DNA from 4 places in the Ornithinibacillus salinisoli genome. Region 1 is predicted to be linked to each of the others. Evidence: riboswitches for the same ligand, from Rfam matches in the RefSeq annotation. Region 1 holds a riboswitch; each other region holds the start of a gene.
What was found. A riboswitch is a leader RNA that binds a small molecule or an ion and turns the genes downstream of it on or off. The one in region 1 is predicted to bind cyclic di-GMP.
Positions count from the first base shown of each region.

Region 2: it holds a riboswitch for cyclic di-GMP, as region 1 does, so the genes downstream of both, ACFSTA_RS09110 (hypothetical protein) here and ACFSTA_RS20535 (hypothetical protein) in region 1, are expected to answer to the same signal.
Region 3: it holds a riboswitch for cyclic di-GMP, as region 1 does, so the genes downstream of both, ACFSTA_RS10900 (GspE/PulE family protein) here and ACFSTA_RS20535 (hypothetical protein) in region 1, are expected to answer to the same signal.
Region 4: it holds a riboswitch for cyclic di-GMP, as region 1 does, so the genes downstream of both, ACFSTA_RS03675 (anti-repressor SinI family protein) here and ACFSTA_RS20535 (hypothetical protein) in region 1, are expected to answer to the same signal.

Region 1 covers NZ_JBHUMI010000046.1:35,634-41,423, forward strand. Annotated here, with positions in the region: gene ACFSTA_RS20520 (pyridoxal phosphate-dependent decarboxylase family protein) at 1-83, shown strand, start outside; gene ACFSTA_RS20525 (methyl-accepting chemotaxis protein) at 105-1,847, shown strand; gene ACFSTA_RS20530 (hypothetical protein) at 1,965-3,251, opposite strand; cyclic di-GMP riboswitch class I at 3,520-3,603, shown strand; gene ACFSTA_RS20535 (hypothetical protein) at 3,666-4,184, shown strand; partial or broken gene ACFSTA_RS20540 (DUF5667 domain-containing protein) at 4,218-4,550, shown strand; gene ACFSTA_RS20545 (sigma factor) at 5,436-5,790, shown strand, end outside.
Region 2 covers NZ_JBHUMI010000014.1:388,376-394,165, forward strand. Annotated here, with positions in the region: gene ACFSTA_RS09090 (glycosyltransferase family 4 protein) at 1-14, opposite strand, end outside; gene ACFSTA_RS09095 (hypothetical protein) at 195-602, shown strand; gene ACFSTA_RS09100 (threonine/serine exporter family protein) at 763-1,473, shown strand; gene ACFSTA_RS09105 (threonine/serine exporter family protein) at 1,554-2,000, shown strand; cyclic di-GMP riboswitch class I at 2,148-2,232, shown strand; gene ACFSTA_RS09110 (hypothetical protein) at 2,368-2,616, shown strand; gene ACFSTA_RS09115 (DUF2187 family protein) at 2,630-2,851, shown strand; gene ACFSTA_RS09120 (HU family DNA-binding protein) at 2,904-3,176, opposite strand; gene ACFSTA_RS09125 (efflux RND transporter permease subunit) at 3,686-5,790, opposite strand, start outside.
Region 3 covers NZ_JBHUMI010000016.1:58,267-64,056, forward strand. Annotated here, with positions in the region: gene ACFSTA_RS10880 (hypothetical protein) at 15-167, shown strand; gene ald (alanine dehydrogenase) at 313-1,428, shown strand; gene ACFSTA_RS10890 (metal-dependent hydrolase) at 1,652-2,332, shown strand; gene ACFSTA_RS10895 (prepilin peptidase) at 2,468-3,223, shown strand; cyclic di-GMP riboswitch class II at 3,327-3,410, shown strand; gene ACFSTA_RS10900 (GspE/PulE family protein) at 3,540-5,195, shown strand; gene ACFSTA_RS10905 (type IV pilus twitching motility protein PilT) at 5,207-5,790, shown strand, end outside.
Region 4 covers NZ_JBHUMI010000008.1:13,397-19,186, reverse strand. Annotated here, with positions in the region: gene ACFSTA_RS03690 (PrkA family serine protein kinase) at 1-1,274, opposite strand, end outside; gene ACFSTA_RS03685 (DUF421 domain-containing protein) at 1,464-2,147, shown strand; gene ACFSTA_RS03680 (DNA-3-methyladenine glycosylase) at 2,314-2,892, shown strand; gene ACFSTA_RS03675 (anti-repressor SinI family protein) at 3,124-3,282, opposite strand; cyclic di-GMP riboswitch class I at 3,310-3,395, opposite strand; gene ACFSTA_RS03670 (alpha/beta fold hydrolase) at 3,524-5,041, opposite strand; gene ACFSTA_RS03665 (response regulator transcription factor) at 5,258-5,790, shown strand, end outside.

The sequences.
Region 1 (5,790 bases):
TAGAGGAAATTGATCGTTATGTTGCTTTTTTAAAGGAACATATGGCATTTTATCTTAAAACTCGTGAACAAATATTGGTTTAAAAAGAGAATAGGAGAAACAAAATGAATAAATTTAGAAAACTATCATTTACAACAAAAATTATTATTATATCTACTTCTTTAATGCTTTTAGTAGGAATTACTTTACTCGTTAGTAGCATTAAGATTCAAAAAGATGTATTAGAAGAAGAAATGGAAAAACAAGCAGTGGACATTGCTAATCAATGGGGAGAGCAAATTGACCAGGGATTAGTAGCTGAGGCGGCTGAAAATCCAACTCCGGATGGAAATGTACAAAAAGAGTTAATTTCATTTTTTGATTCCATCTCAGCAAATAACCCACTTGTAGCTCAAGGTTATATACTAGGCACTGAGCTTCAGGATGGAAAATCAGTTATTATTTCCACACCTACTCATATGATTGAGGCTTTACAAGAATTTGATATTCACCTTGGTGATCTATATGAACAACCGAATGTAATGATTGAAGGTATTCATGAACTTGTGGAAACAGAGGAGATCACAACATCTGAAATATATGATGATGATTTTGGAACATGGATTACGGTTCTTTATCCGATTACGAATAACTCGGGTGAACTTTATGCTTATTTCGGAGTAGACGTAGATGCTAGTATGGTTAAAGAGGGAACCAATCGATTTTTGACTAACTCCTTGATCATTCTTATACCGTTAATAATTGTATTTGTGATTATTAAAATTATCTCTATTCGTAAAAATGCCCAGCCACTAAAACATTTAAATTCGGGTATTGATGAAATGAGAAAGGGAAATTTAGATATTCACTTACCAACTAGAGAAGATGATCTAGGGAAGATGAATGAAGCCTTTAACTATATGGCCCAAGAATTGAGAAATATGATTAGTAAAATAGGTGAGACGTCTACTACGGTTTTACAGTCTTCAGACCTTGTAAAAAATGTAACGGATCAATCGAAAGAAACATCTGTCCATATAAGTGATAATATCAAGCAAATGACAAGTGGTATTCAAACACAAGAAGCTGCTATTATGGAGTCTTCCAATGCAATTGAACAGATGGCAAGTGAAATTGAGGGAGTTGCAAGCTCGTCACAAGATATTACGGTAGTTTCGAAGGATATGGCATCTGTTTCTCATGATGGTTTATCCGCTATCCAAAATGTGATATCTCAAATGGATACCATTAACAAAACAGTGGAACAATCAAGTAAAGTAGTAACCTCTTTACAAGACCGTTCGAATGAAATTAGTAGTATTCTAGAAGTTATTACAGGCATTTCGGAGCAGACCAACTTACTTGCCTTAAACGCAGCAATTGAGGCAGCGCGAGCAGGTGAACATGGACAAGGGTTTGCTGTTGTTGCACAGGAAGTTAGAAAATTAGCAGAGGAATCCAGTGAGTCAACGGAAAAAATCTCCAAAATTATCGAAGAAATTCAAATGGAAACAAGTAATGCTGTTTCTGCTATGGAGATCGGAACAAATGAAGCACAAAAAGGAACGGAATACGCACATACCACGGGAGAGTTATTCGAGAAAATTAAAGCATTTACAGAACAAGTTACGAATAAAATTGAGGATATTTCTGCTGCTTCTCAAGAAATTTCTGCTGGTACCGAAGAAGCATCTTCGTCAGTTAAGGAATTAACGGTTGTTGCAAGTAATAATTCTGAATTCGCATTAGAAATAGAAGCGAGTACATCTGAACAAGTTGAATCCGTTAACCAATTATCAGATGCTGCTGAAGAATTGAACCACCTTGCGCAAGAATTACAATCCATGATTACAAAATTCAAAGCATAATTAGACGGGACGAAGGGTCAGTCCCCTCGGGACGGAGGGACAGACCCCTCGACCCAGAATGAGGAGAGGAAAGGTAAACGTATTATTCGTTTACCTTTCCTCTCATTTTGTGTCTATTTACGCACCATTTTCATTAAATGGGGATGGTTCGAAATCAATTTCAATGTCATATTCTTCTAAGAACTGTATATAATTCTCTGTGGATATCGTTTGTAATTTTGAAAAGTCTTCGTCGTCTTCTCCTAACGCTCTAAACCTATCTAATGTAAGGACGGTTTCACCATCTCCAGAAAGTGCTACAAAACTGGATCTTTGGAAATCATCGCTATCCGTATCATCAAGGTACTCATCTTTATATGTGGAATCAAAATAGGTAATATCAGCCGTATCAGGTCCTAGCCATGTATTTGTATCCACATTAAATATAACCTGTCCATATTCCCTTATTTCATCGATCACATATCCATTAGGTCGGACAAAATTCATTTCAAAACCATGTCCTAACTGGATCTCTTCTTCGGTGTCTCTATCATATATATAACTGTCAACATAATTATAATGTTTTCCACCAGTTACTCCACGATATCGATACATAATGTACTTTCCGTCTGGAGAAATTCTGCCTTCAACAGTTGTCGCTTCATCATCATCCGGAACCGATTGAAATGGAACGGGTTCTGAGTCGCTAGTTGTATCGTATACATAGGAATTCCAATTTTCATCATTAGCTCCATAGATGAAGAAAACTTCACCATTATGGTCAAAATTAAAGCCTAATATTGTTGGCATATCTTCTATTTCAATAAAAGGCTCTTCTCCGTCTTCTGTTAATTCATAAATCGTTCCATCTTCACTGTACTCTACTGTAAATAAAACTCTACCGTCATTCAGTACTTTTAAGTTTCTATCACTATCGGTAGAATGTGTAATAGTGTTTTCTGTAATATCATACACAACGGAAACTCTAGTTTCGTTTTCATCCTTACAAGAGCCTGTAAAATAGATTGTATCTGATTCTTTCATAGAGAAGATACAATCTGTAAAACTATCTATAGATGAAGCATCAATCATATCGCCGTTGTAATAAAAATATGGTGTCCTCTCTTCATCCTCGCCTGTATCATCTTCTAGATTAAAAAATACTACACTTCCATCATAATTAATGGAAATATTATCTCGAGAAATATCCTCCTCTTCCTGAAGAGAATGAATTTCAGTGACTATTGGTTCACCCACCTCCGAATTGGAATCATTTTCTTCCGTGTTCGAATCCGATTCACCTTCGTTAGTACCTGAATCTGAGTTTCCTTGTACAGGTTCTGTAGTATCATCATCTGAACTACAACCTATTAAAAGTAATCCGGAGAATAAAATAACCATAATCAGTTTGAAATATTTTTGCACTACTATCTCCTCCCATCAAGTAATAAAATTAGCAATCATTACCAATGAAGTCAACGATCTACCATATTTTTTCTGAAAAACAGTACTAAAGACATTGTGTGTTTTATAGGTTAGTTAAATTTATAGGTGTTTTATCCTATTCGTTTTCACTCGGTAAATAAGATTTTTTTCAGTATTTTTACAAGGGTGTACAATCCATACAATTTTCTTAAAAAAATTTACCCAATCCCCCCAAATTTTGAACCATACTCACGTATAGATAAGTGAATGGAGAGAAAGGCAAAATCATTGAAAAATGATGACGCAAAGCTATAGGGACTAAGGAGCATTTCTATGTCAGCCAGCTGCCGTCGAAACAATGCAATGACCCTCTCTTTTTACTAGATTCATAAGGAAGTGGATGGAGGTGACAGATTGAAAAACAGGACAAGCTTAACTCTATTTTTCTGTATATTTTTACTTCTACTATTAGGGGCGTGTCAAAAAGATGAAAATAAAACGGCACAACTAGATGAAGGAAATGATATGGAAGAACAGCAAGAGGAACAAAACTATCTTTATCAAGATGAAATGGTTAAGGTTGTCGATACAGCAGGCTGGAAAAAGGAGCAAGAAAATACCGATGATCGTGATAATAATATTGTATTTAAAAATGGAAAAGTGAAAGTTATTTTAACGTCTGTTTCCAACGAACGTTCGCTAGATGAGATCAAAAGGGAATTAAAGGCGTCATTCGGTAACAGTGAGGCAATCGAGGAAACAGAGCAGTATCTTTCCTTAAAAACGAATCGAAAAGATAGTGTTCGAACAGATATCTATTTAAATAATGGTACGAAACAAACTGGAATTATTATTTTTATGACCCCTCTTAAAGATTATGAAACGAATCAAGCAATCATAGAAGAGTTTAAACAAAACATACAATTCTTTTAATATGGAAAAGGTGGTATTACAATGAAAAAAATTATGTCTACAGGTATTTTTAGTATCGTTTTATTATTTACAGGAAATGTTTATGCCGAGGAAAATGAAGTAGTAGTTGATCCTGATTCAGATCTCTATGATACCTCACGATTAATAGAGGACGTAGAATATGAATTAACGGAAGAAAATAGTGAAAAGGCACTTCTTCAAGATGAATTTGCAGAAGATCGCTTAAATGAAGCGGAATTATCTCTTGAGGAAGATAATGAAGAAAAAGTAGAAGAGTTACTAGAGGATTATGAAGAGCATATGGAACAGCTGGAAGAAGATATGGAAGAAGCAAAAGAGTCAGGTGAAGATACAACGGAAGTGGAAGAAACAATAGTGGAAAATAGTCAAAAACGTTCCGAAAACCTAAAAGCCCTTCTAGAACGTGAAGATATACCAGAAGTTGCGAAGGCCGGTATTGCAAAAGCATTAGAAAATCAACAAAAGGCTGAGCTTAGACATTTAGCAGCTCTTCAGAAAGCAGAAGAAGCACAATCTACTGAAGAAGAAAAAGAAGTAGAAATTACCGAAACGGAAGAAGTGGAACAAGAAAAGGCACAAGAGAAAGCAGAGCAAAAGGCAGAGAAATTAGAAGAAAAGGCTGAAAAAGCTCAAGCAAAGGCTGAGAAAAAACAAGAAATGGCGCAAGAAAAAGCAGAAAAAAAGGCAAAGAAAGCTGAAGAAAAGGCAAAAAAAGCTCAAGCGAAAGCTGAGAAAAAACTAGAGAAAGCGCAAGAAAAAGCAGAAAAAGAACAAGAGAAAGCACGAGAAAAAGCAGAAAAAGCCAAAGAGAAAGCAAAAGAAGATGAAGATGAAGAAGAAGATAATGAAGATGATGAAGATGAAGAAGATGAAGATGATGATGAAGAGTAAAAATAAGAAGTAAAGCTGCGGAAAAAGCTAACCAGAGGAAAGTTCAAATTGGTGAACCGGCTTCGGAAGAAAATAAATAACACCAGCTAATGGTAAGAAACAAGAGGAAGGTTCGGAGAGATCTGAGCATGGAGAACAAAATACGGGTGGAGAGCACACATCAGTTGGTCACAAAGAAATGACTTCAATTACACCATAGTTACTACAATTATAATGAAATGGAATGCAATAGTACCCACTTTTTCCAATAAAAGGGGGTACTATTCTTCGTTAAATAGGTTTACCCTCAGGTAGATAGTAGAGTACGATTATTAATAAGAGTTCTACAAGGAGGGCAACATGGAAACTTCAATTCTAAAAGAGACCTTAGTAGAAGTTAGACAAGGCAACGAATTTGCTAGAGAACGATTGATTCGACACTATCGGCCATATATCTTAAATACTGTTGGTCATATTTGTAAACGATATGTGAACTGGAGTAGTGATGAAACTAGCATAGGTCTTATTGCATTTAATCGTGCAATAGACACATACGAGAGTGAAAAAGGGCGCACCTTTTTAAATTATGTATATTTATTAATTCAACGAGATTTAATTGACTACTTTCGAAAAGAAAAGAGACATGTGCATCGTATATCAGATAATGATGGGTTAGAACATGATCATGCTGAAATTATAGCATCATTAAATTCGT
Region 2 (5,790 bases), on a different contig from region 1:
ACGTATGGCAGCATAATATTCTCCTATAATTAAGATAGATTGCGTATGATAGTATTCTTGCCTAAATTATAGCTACTGATAATCATACTTGCAAATTTGATCAAATTAACGTCAATGTATTTTTACAATTGAGATAATTGGAATGATGTGGTAATATTAGCGCGAACTTATTAATTTCTTATAGGAGTGTTGTTATGAGTCCTTATGTATTTGTATTAGCAGCGATTTTGGCCGTAGTGCCGATGCTCATTGTCTTTAAAATTAATATGGAAAAATTAAAGGAAAATCCGGACCAATCTGGAAAGTTACAACAAAATTTTTTCATCGGAGCAGCACTAAGCGAAACAGTTCCTCTCATTCTCATTATTTTTGGAATCGCCAATATGGAAGAAGTTGCATCGATTGAAGAATTATTTATCCCTGGGATCATTGTCATTTTAACAATGGTTATTGGAACCTTTTTTGTATTTTTACAACGATCTGTTGGAGTTCCAGAGGAGTCTAAACAACTTGTTACGACATTTGCTATGGTTGGGGTAGCACTTGTTAATGCGATTCCTATTATCGCTCTCGTCTCACTATTTATGATGACACCCGCATAAATTAAGTCGTTAAAAATTTTCTGTGCGCCTACACGTGTGTAGGGCACTTTTTTTGTATTGCTTTCATAAAGTACTATTTCCTACTATAATATGATAAGAAATTGGCGTTTTGAAAGTTGGTAGAGATTTGGATAATCACAGTAAAATTACAAAGGTTTGTATGTTGGCAGGAAAAATAATGTTGGAGTGTAGCGCCGAAACTTATCGTGTGGAAGATACGATGGATCGGATAGCAAGGGCTTTTGATATCGCAAATCCACAAAGCTATGCAACACCAACCGGGATTAATTTTTCCGTTGATCGGGCTGAGGCTGCTAACTTCATGCGGATTGCCAAGCGTACGACAGATTTATATAAAATAGCCGAAGTTAATCGGATTTCTCGCATGATCACAGCTAATGAACTCACGTTGGATGAGGCACTGGAATCCTTGAAGCGATTAGAATCCAAGAGCCTTTTCTACTCTCACAAGATACAAATTCTTGCTGCTGCACTAGTGAGTGGCTGCTTTACCATCATGTTTGGCGGCACATGGACAGACTTCCTTCCCGCTTTTATTGCAGGAGGATTAGGATTTGCTGGGATGTTAGGGGTTGAAAGGTTCGTGGAAATCCGCTTCATAGCAGAGTTCTTTGCATCCTTAATCATTGGGTTGACGGCATGGGTATTTATTACAACCGGATTAGGAATGGAACTGGATAAAATAATTATTGGGGCCGTCATGCCATTAGTTCCAGGTTTACATATCACGAATGCGGTCCGCGACTTAATGGCAGGCCACCTCGTTGCAGGCGTCTCCAAAGGAGTCGAAGCAATACTCACCGCATTCGCCATCGGAGCAGGCATCGCCGCCATCCTCGCCTTCGCCTAGTAATGTCGAAAAATGTCGGTGCCTGTCACCTGTCGAATTTTGTCGGTGACAGGCACTTTATAAGTTAGGAGTTTTGGGTTATGGTTATTGTTGCGCAGTTGGTTACTAGTTTTATTGCTGCGGCTGGTTTTGGTGTTCTTTTTAATGCTCCTCGAAGGGCTCTTATTCAATGTGGATTTGTTGGTATGGCTGGTTGGATTTTGTATTTTGTTCTCGTACAAAATGGTATGGATGCTGTTCCAGCAACTGTTTTCGGTGCCATGTTAGTAGCCGTTTTCAGTCATATATTAGCACGGATTTATAAAACACCTATTATCGTATTTAATGTTTCTGGGATCATTCCTCTTGTTCCAGGCGGAATTGCATACGAAGCAATGCGTAATTTCGTGGAAAATGATTATTACAATGCGATTCAATATTCTGCCAAAGTTATGCTGCTAGCTGGAGGTATAGCGATTGGTTTAATGTTCTCGGAGGTTGCTAATCAAATCATTCGAAAACTAGTTACTAAAAAATCGCGTGCTTGACTTTTATAAATTATTTCACCAGTTCATTCTTTTTTATCCGCTATAATTTAGTGCGAATTACCTACCATAAATAGGTAATTTTGTCTAAAAGTGACGAAATATATTGAAAATATCGTTCAAAAGTTATATTATTTAGATAACATTAATATATGTAAAAGGCAAACTTATTGAAAAATAAGGACGCAAAGTTACGAGTCTAAGGTCATCAGACTAAGATCGTCGGACCGCCACAGGGATTGGGTAAAAAAGTATTGCAAATCTTGAAGACATCTTTATCCACCATATTTAGAGGTGGATTTTTTTATACCTGATTTGGGAATGCCCCTTTTACATAAGATTTTTTTCTATATGAAAGGTGGATGTTCTATTGACAGTATTGTTTGGTACAATCGAGTACTTCGAAAGAGAACTATTAGTAGCTGCTAAGAATCGACCGAAAAAATTATCAGAAATAGATCAAATTAAATCATTTTACTCATTATTAGAGAATGAAATTTCATATGATTATATATGTGATGATTCATTCCGAAAAGACTGTTTACAAAACCTTACAACTGCATATGAGAAAATCATCAGTCAAAAAACAGCTCGACAAGTAAAGATATCGTTATCTTAAAAGGAGGCTAATGATGAATAAAGAAAATAGTTTATCATCAGAAATGGAAAAAGCAGGTATAGGAGATGTAATTCTTTTTGATCGAAGAGATAATCTGTGCGAAGGAACAGTTTTTCTTGTAAGGGATAATAGTGTATTAGTTGAAATATCTAGGGAAGCTGCCAAGATATTAGGGTATGAAATGCCAAACACAGTTGTTAGACATGGGAACTATACAATTAAAGCAAGTTGTTAACGTAAAAAAGGAGTTCTGTCCTCATTGGACAGAACTCCTTTTATGATTATACTTACTTCACTAATTCTTTTAGTTGTTTTCCTGGCTTGAATGCAGGAACTTTGCTAGCAGCAATTTGGATTTCTTCCCCAGTTTGAGGATTTCTTCCAGTACGAGCTGCGCGGTCACGTACTTCAAAGTTTCCGAAACCGATTAATTGTACTTTGTCTCCACTTTTTAATGAGTCAGAGATAGATTCAAATACTGCGTCTACAGCTTTTGTTGCATCCTTCTTTGAAAGTTCACTTTTCTCTGCTACTGCATTTACTAATTCTGTTTTATTCATTTCTATCAACCTTTCCTATTTCTTATTTATATCTCTATTTTACTATATCGGTAATATTTAGCAAACATTAATAGCCAAATCCAACTATATTACATGTTTTTCGTCCATTTTATAGTAAATGAATAGAGATTTGGACGGAAATAGCTTTTTTTAGTAGTATTAGTATATTATTCCGATTATTTTTTCTAACCTAAGGGAGGTGCGGACATGGGATACGTTATTTCATAAAATAACATCCATTTGAAAGTGTTTGTGGACATGAAGTACGTTAATTGCACCAATTAGGACGAGAATACCTGTATTTTCAGTTAATAAAGGAACAGATGTCCTCCTAGACTCTCAAAAGCATAATCTGTCACAAATAAGAGAACAATTGTCCGCTTGATTACTATACCAAAAAATCCCACTACACTAACCATAAGCTAACCAATAAATGAAGATAAAACACAATCAGAGCACATTACCACACACATAAGAAAAAGCCCCCAAAGGAGCTTTTCCCACAAAAATTATGCTTCTTTTTTCTTTCGTCGGACAATTTTACCTGTTAGATCATCGAACAAGGTATATACGACCGGAATCAATACCAGTGTAAATATACTTGAAACACTTAAACCAAAGATAATCGTAACAGCTAATGGTTGCTGCATTTCCGCACCTTCTCCTAACGCAAGACCTAGCGGTATCATCGCTAGGATCGTTGTTAATGTCGTCATAAGGATAGGACGTAATCTGCTCTTTCCGGCTTCAATAATTGCCTCAAATCGGTCCATACCTCTCCTCCGTAAAATATTGATGTAATCAACAAGTACGATCGAGTTGTTCACAACTATTCCGGCGAGCATAATGATTCCGATAAAACCTGGGATACTTAACGGTAATCCAGTAACAAACAATCCACCCATAACACCAACAACAGTTGCTGGAAGAGAGAACATAATAATAAACGGGAATAGGAAGTTCTCAAATTGAATTGCCATTACCGCATACACTAAAAAAATGGAGAAGACAAGGGCTAGCGCTAAATCAGTAAATGATTCCGTCATGTCTTCCGCTTGCCCACCTAACGAGTAAGAGTAATTTTCAGGAATAGACATACTCGCTAATCTATCTTCTATATCTGATACGACACTTGCTAAGTCACGATCCACAACATCACTCGTTATATTCATTTGTGGTTGTTGATTTTGTCGTAATAACGAAACAGGTCCTTGCATTTCCTGAAAATCAGAAACCTCTTCTAAAGGTATCACTGCTCCAGTTGGTGTTGTCACTTTCAAATCCTGTAAATCGCTGATAGTACTACGCTGATCTTCGGGATATAGAAGTGTGACATCCATTTCATGTCCTTCCTCACGATATTGAGTTGCTAGTTGCCCCGTAAATTGGAGGCTAATTTGTCCCAATATCTGATCTTGAGTTAATCCGTACATAGCCGCTTTTTCATTATTTATTTCAATGTTCATTTGCGGCACACCTTCTGATGCCGCTGTAGTAGGATTATACACACCATTCACCGCTTGTATTTCAGAAACAACTTCCTCAGCTAAGTCACTTAATACCTCGTGCTCCGGACCATTCAATTGGATTTGAATAGGATCTCCCATGCCCATGCCTGCATCGGATGCACTTACAGTTATTTCTGCTCCAGGTATACCTTGTAACCTCTGATCGATCTCCTGCACAATATCTGTTGTTGTTTTATCCCGGTCACTAGCTGGGATGAGTTGTATCATATAGGAAGCTTGGTTTCCACCGCCACCCCCCATAGGACCCATTGCCCCGCTACTACCTACACTTACATAATTGGTTTCAATATAATCTTCATAATCTGTTAATCGATCATTCACTTTTTCCACAATATCTTCCGTATGGCTTAATGAAGTTCCCGTAGCAGTTTCAACCGATATTTCCATTTGCCCCTGATCTGCTTCTGGCATAAATTCTGCTCCGATCAGCGGAGTTAATGCCAAGCTTCCTACGATAGTAATAATGGTTGCAGCAACGGTTGTTTTTCGATGCTTTAAAGTCCACTTTAGAATTCTTGCATAGCCGCTTCCTATACGCTCTAATAAATTATTGAACCAATAACGCCGTCCATGGTTTTCCATTGCTTTTGATAGCAATTTGGAAGACAACATGGGTACCAATGTTAAGGCAACAACAAGGGATGCGATTAAGGAAAATGCAACTGCTAATGCTAATGGCGTAAATAAGTCTGATGCAATTCCTTGCACAAATACAATCGGTAAAAATACGACTAATGTTGTTGTCGTCGATGCAATAACTGCTGGCGTTAACTCAGAGGCACCTTTAATCGCAGATTCCTTCAAGCTATAGCCACGCTGCCTATAGGAATAAATATTTTCTAAAATAACAATCGAACTATCCACCATCATTCCAAGTCCTAATGCCAATCCACCTAGTGTGAGAATATTTAGCGTCTCACCAGTAAAGTACATTAAGGTAAATGTTGATATGATCGCAATAGGGATTGATGCTCCAATGACAATTGTTGCCCGGATGCTTTTTAGGAATAACAGCAAGATAATTAAGGACATAATGCCCCCAAGTAGGATATTCTTCACAACCGAGTCAATCGACATTTCAATAA
Region 3 (5,790 bases), on a different contig from region 1:
TGGAGGTGAACGTGTTGGCTAAAAAAGACACAAAAAAAGTCACTGAAGACAGACAAGGTGTAGCGGCAGTTCAAAATCAGCTATTTCAGAGCTATCAAAGTGGTGTAGTTGAGGATCAAAAGCATAATAACATTGGGGTATGGCATTTTAACAATCGCAAGGCATAGGCATACAGAGGCAATCCACCCGTAAAAAAGGGTGGATTGTTTTCTTATAATTATATATATTTATAATGAAGATGCTTTTTTTGGTGTTCTCTGATACAATGTAAGTGCTTACAGCGTATAACTATTGTAGGGAAGGATGAAATAGATGTATATCGGTATTCCAAAAGAGATAAAAAACAATGAAAACAGAGTAGCAATCACACCAGCAGGGGTTTTATCCCTAAAAACTGGAGGACATGAAGTAATAGTTGAAGCAGGTGCGGGAGCCGGTTCCGGATTTACAGATGAACAATATCGCGAAGCGGGTGCCACCATTGTTGCTTCCGCTAAAGAAGTTTGGTCCCAAGAAATGGTTATGAAGGTAAAAGAACCATTACCGGAAGAGTATGATTATTTTTATGAAGGATTGATCCTATTTACATACCTACATCTTGCGGCAGAGCCAGGTTTAACGAAAGCATTAATTGATAAAAAGGTAATTGGTATTGCATATGAAACGGTACAATTGCCAAATGGTGGTTTACCTTTGCTTACACCGATGAGTGAGGTTGCAGGTAGAATGGCATCACAAATCGGAGCTCAATTCTTAGAAAAATCAAAAGGTGGAAAAGGAGTTTTACTAAGTGGAATTCCTGGCGTTAAACGTTCTAAAGTAACTATTATCGGTGGCGGAGTTGTAGGAATGAACGCTGCGAAAATTGCAATTGGTTTAGGAGCAAATGTAACCATTATTGATTTAAACCCAGAACGCTTACGTGAATTGGAAGATATATTTGGTACCTCTATTAATACCATCATGTCGAACCCAATGAACATTGCTGATTCTATTGCTGATTCTGATCTAGTAATCGGTGCTGTGTTAATACCAGGTGCAAGAGCACCGAGGTTAGTAACAGAAGAAATGGTAGAAGCAATGACAGAAGGATCAGTTATTGTGGATGTTGCGATCGACCAGGGTGGGATTTTTGAAACGGTAGACCGGATTACAACTCATGATAATCCGACGTATACCAAGCATGGTGTATTACATTATTCTGTAGCTAACATGCCTGGGGCTGTTCCACGTACTTCAACAATTGGACTAACGAATGTTACCGTTCCATATGCTTTACAAATTGCTAATAAAGGATATAAACAGGCATGCCTTGAGAATGGATCCCTGTTAAAAGGTATCAATACGATTGAAGGATTTGTAACCTATAAAGCAGTTGCTGAGGCACACGGACTGGAATACGATGATGTATTAGGTCATTTACAATAATAGAGGGAGTGACTTCAAATGGGAGTCACTCTTTTTCATAGTTAAAGGTTCTTGGCATGGCTTTATATAGATTAATGCCACAGTTCAACTATGGACAGTCCAGAACTATTTAGCAAACTCGGGAACTAATGGAACAATTAGAAAACATCTTATGTAAAAAAGGATATTGTAAAATAAATATCGAATATATACTATATAACAACATAAAAAAGGAGAGATTATCGTGAAAGTATCGTATCATGGACATTCCGTAGTTAAAGTAAAAACAAGTACACACACTATATTAATCGATCCCTTTATATCTGGTAATGAAGCGTGTGATTTAGATGCAAATAAGGTTGAACCTGACGTAATTCTACTGACACATGGTCATAACGATCATGTAGGAGATACAGTAGAGATTGCTAAACGAACAGGTGCCTTAGTTGTTGCTCCTAATGAATTGGCATTGTACTTAGGACAAAAAGGTATTTCTACTCATCCAATGCATATTGGTGGTGCTCGTACCTTTGAGTTTGGACATGTTAAATTCACGCAAGCGTTTCACGGATCTTCTTATACGGAAGAGGATGGTTCGATTATTTATACTGGAATGCCAGGTGGAATTTTGTTAACGGTAGAAGGGAAAACGATCTATCATTTAGGGGACACAGCATTATTTACGGATTTAAAAATGTATGGGGAAATGAATGATATCGATCTTGCATTTATTACAATTGGGGATAATTTTACTATGGGACCTGAGGATGCGATGATTGCAGCAGAATGGATAAAAGCAAAAGTTGTTGTTCCGGTTCATTATAATACGTTCCCTGTAATTGAGCAGAATCCAGATGACTTTGTTCAAAAAGTAAAGAACGGGAAAGCGCGTAAGATGGAAATTGGGGAAGAATTGGTGTTGTAAACATACAACTAATTGTAAAACGTAACACGTGAGCGTGTTACGTTTTATTTATGATGGAAAAATATAGATATTATACAGGGAACAATAATGGTATAATGTAAACAGTTTTCTGACGGTGAGGGGGAGTCAGTGTTAATGCAAACAACTATAATTATTCTATTCGGAATCATAGGTTTAATATTTGGATCATTTTTTAATGTCGTCGGACTACGGGTCCCTAAAGGTCAACAATTTACAAATGACCGTTCCGTTTGTCCCTCCTGTCATAACCAACTTTCATGGTATGAACTTATTCCTGTAATATCTTTTATAATACAACATGGAAAATGTAGAAACTGTAAAACAGAAATATCTTATATATATCCTCTAGTCGAAGTTATTACCGGATTTTTATTCGCCTTTAGCTATGTCATGATCGGTTTTGATGCAGAATTATGGAAGGCGCTTCTATTAATTTCCCTTTCCATGATTATCCTTGTATCAGATATTGTTTATATGTTAATTCCCAATAAAGTACTTCTATTTTTCTTGCCTTTATTTATCATAATGAATGTTATTGACCCGTTGGAGCCTTGGTGGTCAGCTGTAGCTGGTGGAGCAATAGGATTTAGTATCATTGCAATCATCATTATTATAAGTCGTGGAGGTATGGGAGCAGGCGACATGAAATTATTTGGGTTACTAGGTCTTATGTTAGGAATGGAAAAAGTCTTGATCGCCTTTTTTCTAGCATGTTTCATTGGATCTGTACTAGGTATGCTATTAATCTTACTTGGAATAACTAAAAGGAAACAACCAGTTCCGTTTGGACCATATATTGTGTTAGCCACACTAATATCTTATTTCTTTTCTGAACATTTGATTTCATGGTATGTACGATTAATTTTATAGAAATATATTTTTTTTAATAATGGAAGTTGGGAAACATCGGAATGTTGTTGACGAATATGTAATACGTTGATACTATAAAATTAATACGAAAGTACTAAACAACAATTAAAGAGGAAGCTTTGATATACGATCTTATTATGGGCATCTCGATCGTGTTGAGCTACTGATGCAACCGGCCTTTACACAATTTATGATTATGTAGGGGCTTTTATTGTCTTTTTTTACTAGTTGACTAGGAATAAAATACTACATAAGAAGCGTTAGTAATTAACTATCCTAAAAATATAATTTTATTGTGATGGAGGTGAGATATTCGATGGCTAGAAAGAGACTAGGGGATTTGCTTGTTCACTCAGGGTTAATTACGGAAGAACAATTAGCTGCAACACTTTCTGAAAAATCATCTGATGAAAAGTTAGGCGATGCGTTACTTAAAGAAGGGTATATTTCAGAGCAACAATTAATTGAGGTACTTGAATTTCAACTTGGAATTCCGCATATCAATCTTTATCAATATCCAATAGACGAGGAACTAGTACAATTAGTCCCAAAAGAATTAGCAAAAAGACATACGGTCATGCCAATTAGGGTCGATGGCAACAAGCTTTTTGTCGCGATGGCTGATCCCATGGACTATTTTGCAATGGAAGAACTTCGGATGGCAACTGGTTTTCAGATTACTCCTGGTATTGCGACCAAGGATTCACTATATCGAACAATTACAAAGTATTATGATATACAGGAATCGATTAAAGAGGTAATGGGAGACTTTGCACCAGAGGAAAGTATTGATGAAACAGGGATTACAGATGAAGATTCTCCGATTGTACGACTTGTCAATCAAATTATAGCTAATGCAGTAGCCCAGAGAGCAAGTGATATTCATTTTGATCCACAAGAAACGGAGCTGAGAGTTCGTTATCGCGTAGATGGGATGCTTCGAACAGAGAGAGCATTACCTCGATATATGCAAAACGTACTCATTGCGCGGATTAAAATCATTAGTAATCTCAATATTACGGAAAGCCGAATCCCTCAGGACGGACGGATAAAAATGGATATCAATTATAAACCGCTCGATATCCGTGTTTCTTCCCTTCCATCTGTCTATGGGGAAAAAATAGTGATGCGGATACTAGATTTGTCAAATGCATTAAATGATATAGATAAATTAGGATTTACGACAAGTAATTTAAGAAATTTTAAAAGTATGATTGAAAAGCCAAATGGAATTATCCTTATTACCGGGCCTACAGGTTCAGGGAAATCCTCTACGCTATATGCTGCATTAAATCGACTAAATAGTGAAGAAGTGAATATTGTTACAATCGAGGATCCAGTTGAATATCAGCTACAAGGTATTAATCAGGTACAGGTGAAAGAGGAAATCGGTATGACGTTTGCAAATGGTCTTCGATCTATCTTACGTCAAGATCCAGATATAATTATGATTGGTGAAATTCGTGATTTTGAAACAGCACAAATTGCCGTTCGTGCTTCATTAACTGGACATCTTGTTTTAAGTACACTACATACAAATAGTGCTGTTGCAGCATTAACTCGCTTAATCGATATGGGTATTGAATCCTTTTTAATTGCTTCTTCATTAAATGGTATTGTCGGTCAGCGATTAGTAAGAAGAATATGTTCGGATTGCAATACACAGGTAAGTGTTACAGAACGTGAAATGGAACTATTTAATAAAGCAGGAATTGAAGTAACATCTGTCAATAGAGGAAAAGGATGTTCTAGCTGTGGGATGACTGGATATCGCGGAAGGATAGCCATACATGAAGTTCTTCCTATTGATGACCAGATCCGACGTTTCGTTATGAATACAAGTACTAGAGGGGAAATAAGAGATTATGCCAAAAAAAGTGGTATAAAATTTTTAATTGAGGACGGTCTAGAAAAGGTATCACAGGGATTAACGACGACGGAAGAAGTATTGCGAGTTGCTTCAATGGAATAGGAGGGATTAAATTGCTATTTACTATCAATGAACTCTTGAAAAAAGCATATATTAGCCAAGCATCCGATTTGCATCTTACAGTAGATTCTCCCCCTGTTTATCGAATTAATGGGAACCTAATTCTCAACGGAGAAGAAGTGTTGACACGAAATCATACAGAAGAACTCGCTAGAGAATTACTATCAGAATCAGATTGGGATCGCTTAATGAACGAAGGCGAGATCGATACTTCCTATAGTATAAAAAATGTTTCTCGCTATCGAATTAATGTATATCATCAGTTGGGGAATATTGGAATTGTAGCAAGAGTCGTTCCACAAGCAATTCCTTCATTGGAGCAATTGCAAATGCCTACGGTCTTACAAGAATTAGCACTGAAATCTCAGGGGTTAATTCTAGTAACTGGTCCAACAGGGTCTGGAAAATCAACTACTATGGCGGCTATGATTGATTATGTAAATCAACGTAAATCGAAGCATGTAATAACTCTTGAGGATCCGATTGAATTTGTACATAGCCATAAGAAATCTATCATTAATCAACGAGAAGTTGGTACGGATACGCAAAGTTTTGCCAACGGACTACGATCTGCTTT
Region 4 (5,790 bases), on a different contig from region 1:
TTTCGAATAATTGTAGAGGAAATCCTGTTAATCACATAACGCGGATCAATTCCATTCATACCTTCATCAGAAAATTCTTTGCTAAGTTCTTCAACATCTACTTGATTAAATCCTTCGACACTATCTCCATCATACAGTCGCATCTTTTTCACAAGGTCTACACCTTGTTTCTTTGATTCCTTTAGTCTAGTTAAAATCGAGAATATGGCAGCAACTCTTAATGCATGTGGCGCAATATGCACATGTGCCATATCACTTTCCTTAATCATTTTTCCGTAAATTCGTTCTTCCTCACTTACTCTCAGGTTATAAGGGATTGGCATTACAATAATCCGAGAGTGAAGTGCCTCATTCTTTTTATTCGAAATAAAGGAACGATATTCTGCTTCATTCGTGTGCGCCACAATCAATTCATCTGCAGAAATTAGCGCAAACCTACCAGCCTTAAAATTTCCTTCCTGTGTCAGTGATAGCAAATGCCATAGAAATTTTTCATCACATTTAAGCATTTCCTGAAATTCCATCATACCTCGATTTGCTTTATTCAATTCGCCGTCAAAGCGATATGCACGTGGGTCGGATTCTGATCCGTATTCTGCAATCGTAGAGAAATCAATACTCCCTGTTAAATCGGCAATATCTTGGGATTTTGGATCAGATGGGCTAAATGTTCCAATACCTACTCGTTTATCTTCAGAGAAAAATATTCTCTCCACTGTTACATTTTCTATTTGCCCACCATACTCTTTTTCCAAACGCATCGTATTTAATGGTGATAAACTTCCTTCGATACGAATACCATACTCCCCAAAAAAGTCCTCTCGCAAGTGACTTGGTATGAGGTGTAATGGATCTTCATGCATTGGACAGCCCTTAATCGCATACACCGCGCCTTCATCTGTCCGTGAGTATTGCTCTAGACCTCGCTTCAGCATGGTAACAATGGTTGATTTTCCTCCACTCACAGGTCCCATCAATAGCAATATGCGCTTACGTACATCTAGTCGCTTCGCAGCTGGGTGAAAGTATTCTTCTACTAACCTTTCAATTGCTTCTTCTAGCCCAAAAATTTCTTCACCAAAAAAATGGTACATTTTCTTACCATCTCTCTCGGTTAATCCTGATGCTTTGATCATATTATACACACGGGAATGTGCGGTTTGGGCTACTTCTGGTCGTTCTTTAACAATTTCCAAATACTCCGCGAAAGTCCCTTCCCACTGCAAGCGTCTTTCCTCTTCTCGATAGCTCTTCACTTTTCCTAGAATGTCCATGGTATTCCCTCCATATAGGTCGCGGTATTTATACATCTTATGCAGAAGTTTAGTACATGATTCCGAAGTTTTTCCCGCTTCATCCGCTAACCTTTTTAAAAATTAGTTTCATAGGAATAAATTATTGTAAAATGCCAAAACTGTTAATAGAAATATAGTTTCTACTTTGTAGATTTAGGAGAGGGCAATATGGAGTTAAGCTTTATCGACGTTTCTTTGAAGATCATCATTGGATTCTTTCTTCTGTTTTTTATTACGAAGATTTTAGGAAAAACCACTATTAATCAATTAACCCCCTTTGACTTTATTACTGCAATCGTATTATCAGAGTTGCTAGGAAATGGTATATATGAAGATAAAGTAAGTATGATATATATCATCTACACCGTACTCTTATGGGGTATTTTAATGATTTCAATGGAAAAGATTCTGTTAAAATATAAAAGTTTAAGAGGATTATTGGAGAGTAACCCCTCCATTATTATTCGTGATGGAAAAATTGATAGACATCAATTAAAAAAGAACCGGATGAATATCAATCAACTATTAAGTTTACTAAGGCAAAGTGAGATTTTCTCGATTCGGGAAGTAGCATTCGCCATACTAGAATCAAATGGAGCGATCAGTGTATTAAAGAAGCATTTATATCAAAAGGTAACCATAGAAGATTTAAAATTGCCACCACAACCTACTGATCTTAGTACCACGTTAATTATGGATGGAGAAGTTATTGAAGATAACATTCGAAGCCTAGGGTTTGATGAAACATGGCTGCAGAAGCAACTTGTGACAAAAGGGATAAATAGTAGTGAGAAGGTTTTATATGCCGATTGGATCCCGAATAATGGTATATATGTCATTCCTTACGAATAACTAGTTGCCTTTACATATAACGCCTCTTATAACCAAGCTCTTCTAAAAGTGAATCCTAGTATTTCATTCAGTGAGGTTTTGCAGAGTTGCAATTTACCTCACTGAATTTTATGCTTGTCTCAAGATAAAGATACTTAGAGGAAATAGGAAGGAGTAGTACATACATATGCAGCCTTTACCAGAAACCTTTTACGATCAACCTACACTAGAATTAGCAAGATCCTTACTTGGTTGTGTGTTAGTGAACGAAACAGAGGAAGGAAATACTTCCGGTTATATTGTGGAAACAGAGGCGTATTTAGGTGCAACCGACCGCGCAGCCCATAGCTTTCAAAATAGGAGAACGAAACGTACAGAAATTATGTTCGGAAAAGCTGGAATGGTGTATACATATACAATGCATACGCACTGTCTAGTAAATGTTGTGAGCGGAGAAATAGGTCAACCGGAAGCAGTCTTGATTCGTGCAGTTGAGCCTAAGCAAGGACTACATTTAATGGAAAAAAGAAGACCTGTCACAAAGATCGAAAACCTAACGAGTGGACCAGGGAAGCTTACAAAGGCGATGGGGATTTCGACTGCTGATTACGGACGTTCATTCCTAGAGCCACCACTTTATATTGCGGAAGGTTTTACTCCAGATAGTATTACACAAGGAAAACGAATAGGTATTCATAATTCCGGAGAAGCAAAGGATTATCCTTATCGGTTTTGGATAACCGGCAATAAGTTTGTTTCAAAGTAAAGAAGCCCGCTAATGATTAGTAGCGGGCTTCTTTATTCCACAAACGATGTCACTCAGAAATAGCAATTTGGTTTTTACCGTTTTGCTTTTTCCACTGCTGTCATCATCTATTATATATATATTTCATTTTATAATGTAGTATTTGATAGATAAAGGGTGATTTTCCTCCAAAAGAAAAACCTTTCTCATCCAGAAAGGTAAGGTCCAATCCATTATTTATTTCTAACTTTCCTACACACGGATCTCTTTCTCGGTATGTAAAAAGAAATTCTTAATACCCTTTTCCTGGAATAACGCTCTAACTTCCTCCAAGGTCATCCCCATGTCCTTTGCTTCTTGAATCAGTTCCACCCACTCTTGATCAAGCCTCACGTTTACAGAGTTAATCATAGTTCCCCCCTAAAATACAATTGTATTTCAGGTAGCCCAGCCATCATATTGTTCCCAACTGTAGATCTGTGACTTTGCGTCCCTACTTTTCAATAGGTTTGCCTTTTTCTGAACAGCGGAATAAGATTTCAAATATTTATACCCTGAATTATAGCAAATGACTCGTTACAGTATCATTACACATGAAAAAAATTATATAACTATGATGAACTGCACCCTTTTTCAGAAGCTAGAAAATGTCTTAAACCATGCGTTGTTCTAAGATATTCACACGTTCATTCAAGTGAAAATCATCTATTTTATACTTTAATGCTGTCTTTAAATAATACAAAGTGTTTTTCATCTTGCCTTGTTTTTCATACCAATCAGCAAGGAATATCGACATATCTCCCCATTTTTCTTCAATGCAATTTCTTTTATTTAGAAACCACTCTTCATAAAGTCCAGGTAACGGATTATCCGTAATTTCTGCTAGTATTTTTTTATATTGCATAGCTTTTTGATTGTCATCTTCAAGTAATTGCGCATTTTCTATCGCTTCTAAATGACTGTGTAAGTCAGACTTTACTTTCCCTTGTAAAAAAACATGCTCTCTTTCGGTCACCAGAATAGAAGCACTAGTCTTACGGTCCGCTTCTAGCAAATGCTTTAAATGGTGCAAGGCTACCCTTAAACGGTTACGAGCATGGATAAGATCTACTTCTGGCCAAAATATGTCACAGAGCTCATCACGTGTAACCGATTGTTGAAGGATTAGGTAAACAAGAATTTGTTTAGCCTTTCGTTTTCCCCATCCTTCATGGATTCTTTCCCCATTTACAACGACACCGAAACCGTTCATAATATGGACGTGTAATTCATTATAATGTTCTCTTTTTTCACTAAACATCCCTCTTATCTCTGAATACATTTCCGAAGTTAATTCTTCTTGATAATTATTCTCTGATACGTTTCTTTGGTTGTTGTTTTGTTTCTCAATAAAATTGTGAATCCATTCCGATGTAATTTCTGGTTGATCCATCTGTATTAAAAACGAAGCGAATGGTACGGTATAATATCTGGCATTCGGATTAAAGTTGAGACTCGCACTATTTAATTCGGGAGGAAATACCTCATCCTCTGAACCAGAAAGGATTAGTATTGGTTTATCTACTTTTTGTAAATACATAATTGCATGATGCAAATCCTTTGTATGAAATAAATCAAAGTAAACTTCCGGTGACACTTTTTCAAAAGCATGTAGTAAAATCTTTTCCTTGTCTTCTGTAAGGTCATAGCATATGTTGTTGACTAACTTCTTCCCCATTTCTAATACATTACGCTGCCCATTTACAAATTCTTTTCGTTGATTAATAACTTTGTCTCCAAGTTTCTTTGGGTAATGAAATGGCACACTGAATAATATCAAGGAACGTAACCGTTGTTTCACTTCTTCATCTTGCGCAGCGAGGTAGACTGCAACTAGTCCACCAAAACCTTGTGCGATAAAATGATAGTTTTGTATGTCCAATTCAGATAATAGGTATTTCAAATCTTCACTAAGAATTTCAACGGTTCTCTTTTGTTCGCCAGCATCACTATCACCATGGCCACGCAAATCGTAAACAACTACATCATAGTGTTTACGAAAATATGGTATTACGAAATCCCATGAATGCATGTCTAGACCAGTACCGTGAATTAAAATAAGTGTTTCCTCCGCATATGGATCTTCGGATTGAATCCATTCATAATTTATATGAATATTATCACGTTTCATCCAGACCAAATTACATCATCCCCATTTGAATTTATGTAAAACAATCTATCTGCTCTAGTTATATATAACTAATTTCGTTAAAATATGGTAGAATTCCTTCTTTTTTTCTTATATTTACTTGATCGTTTACGTAGATATATATTTATTTACATTGTTACTGGAATCATATTACTATAATATGGAAAGTATTCTTACGGGAATTGTGTGGTGAATCAATTGTTTAAAATTATGTTAATCGAAGATGATACAACCCTATTTCAGGAAATAAAAGAAAGATTGTCTCAATGGTCCTACCATGTGCAAGGTATTTCTGATTTTGCGCATGTCATTGAGGAATTTACTACAAATAAACCTGATTTAGTTATTATTGATATACAGTTACCTAAATTCGATGGATTCCATTGGTGCCGAATGATTCGCTCTCATTCGAATGTGCCAATTATCTTTTTATCTTCTCGTGATCACCCAACAGATATGGTAATGTCCATGCAGCTAGGTGCAGATGATTTTATCCAAAAGCCCTTCCATTTCGATGTACTAATTGCTAAAATACAAGCCGTTCTTCGACGAGTTTATAATTACAATACGGAGCAGCAATTAGACCTAAAGACATGGTGCGGTGCAACAATTGATTATGCCAAAAACATCGTAACAACGCATACGAACTCTGTTGAACTCACAAAAAATGAGATGTATATTTTAAAGATTTTAATCGAAAAGAAAAATGAAATTGTTTCTCGTGACGAATT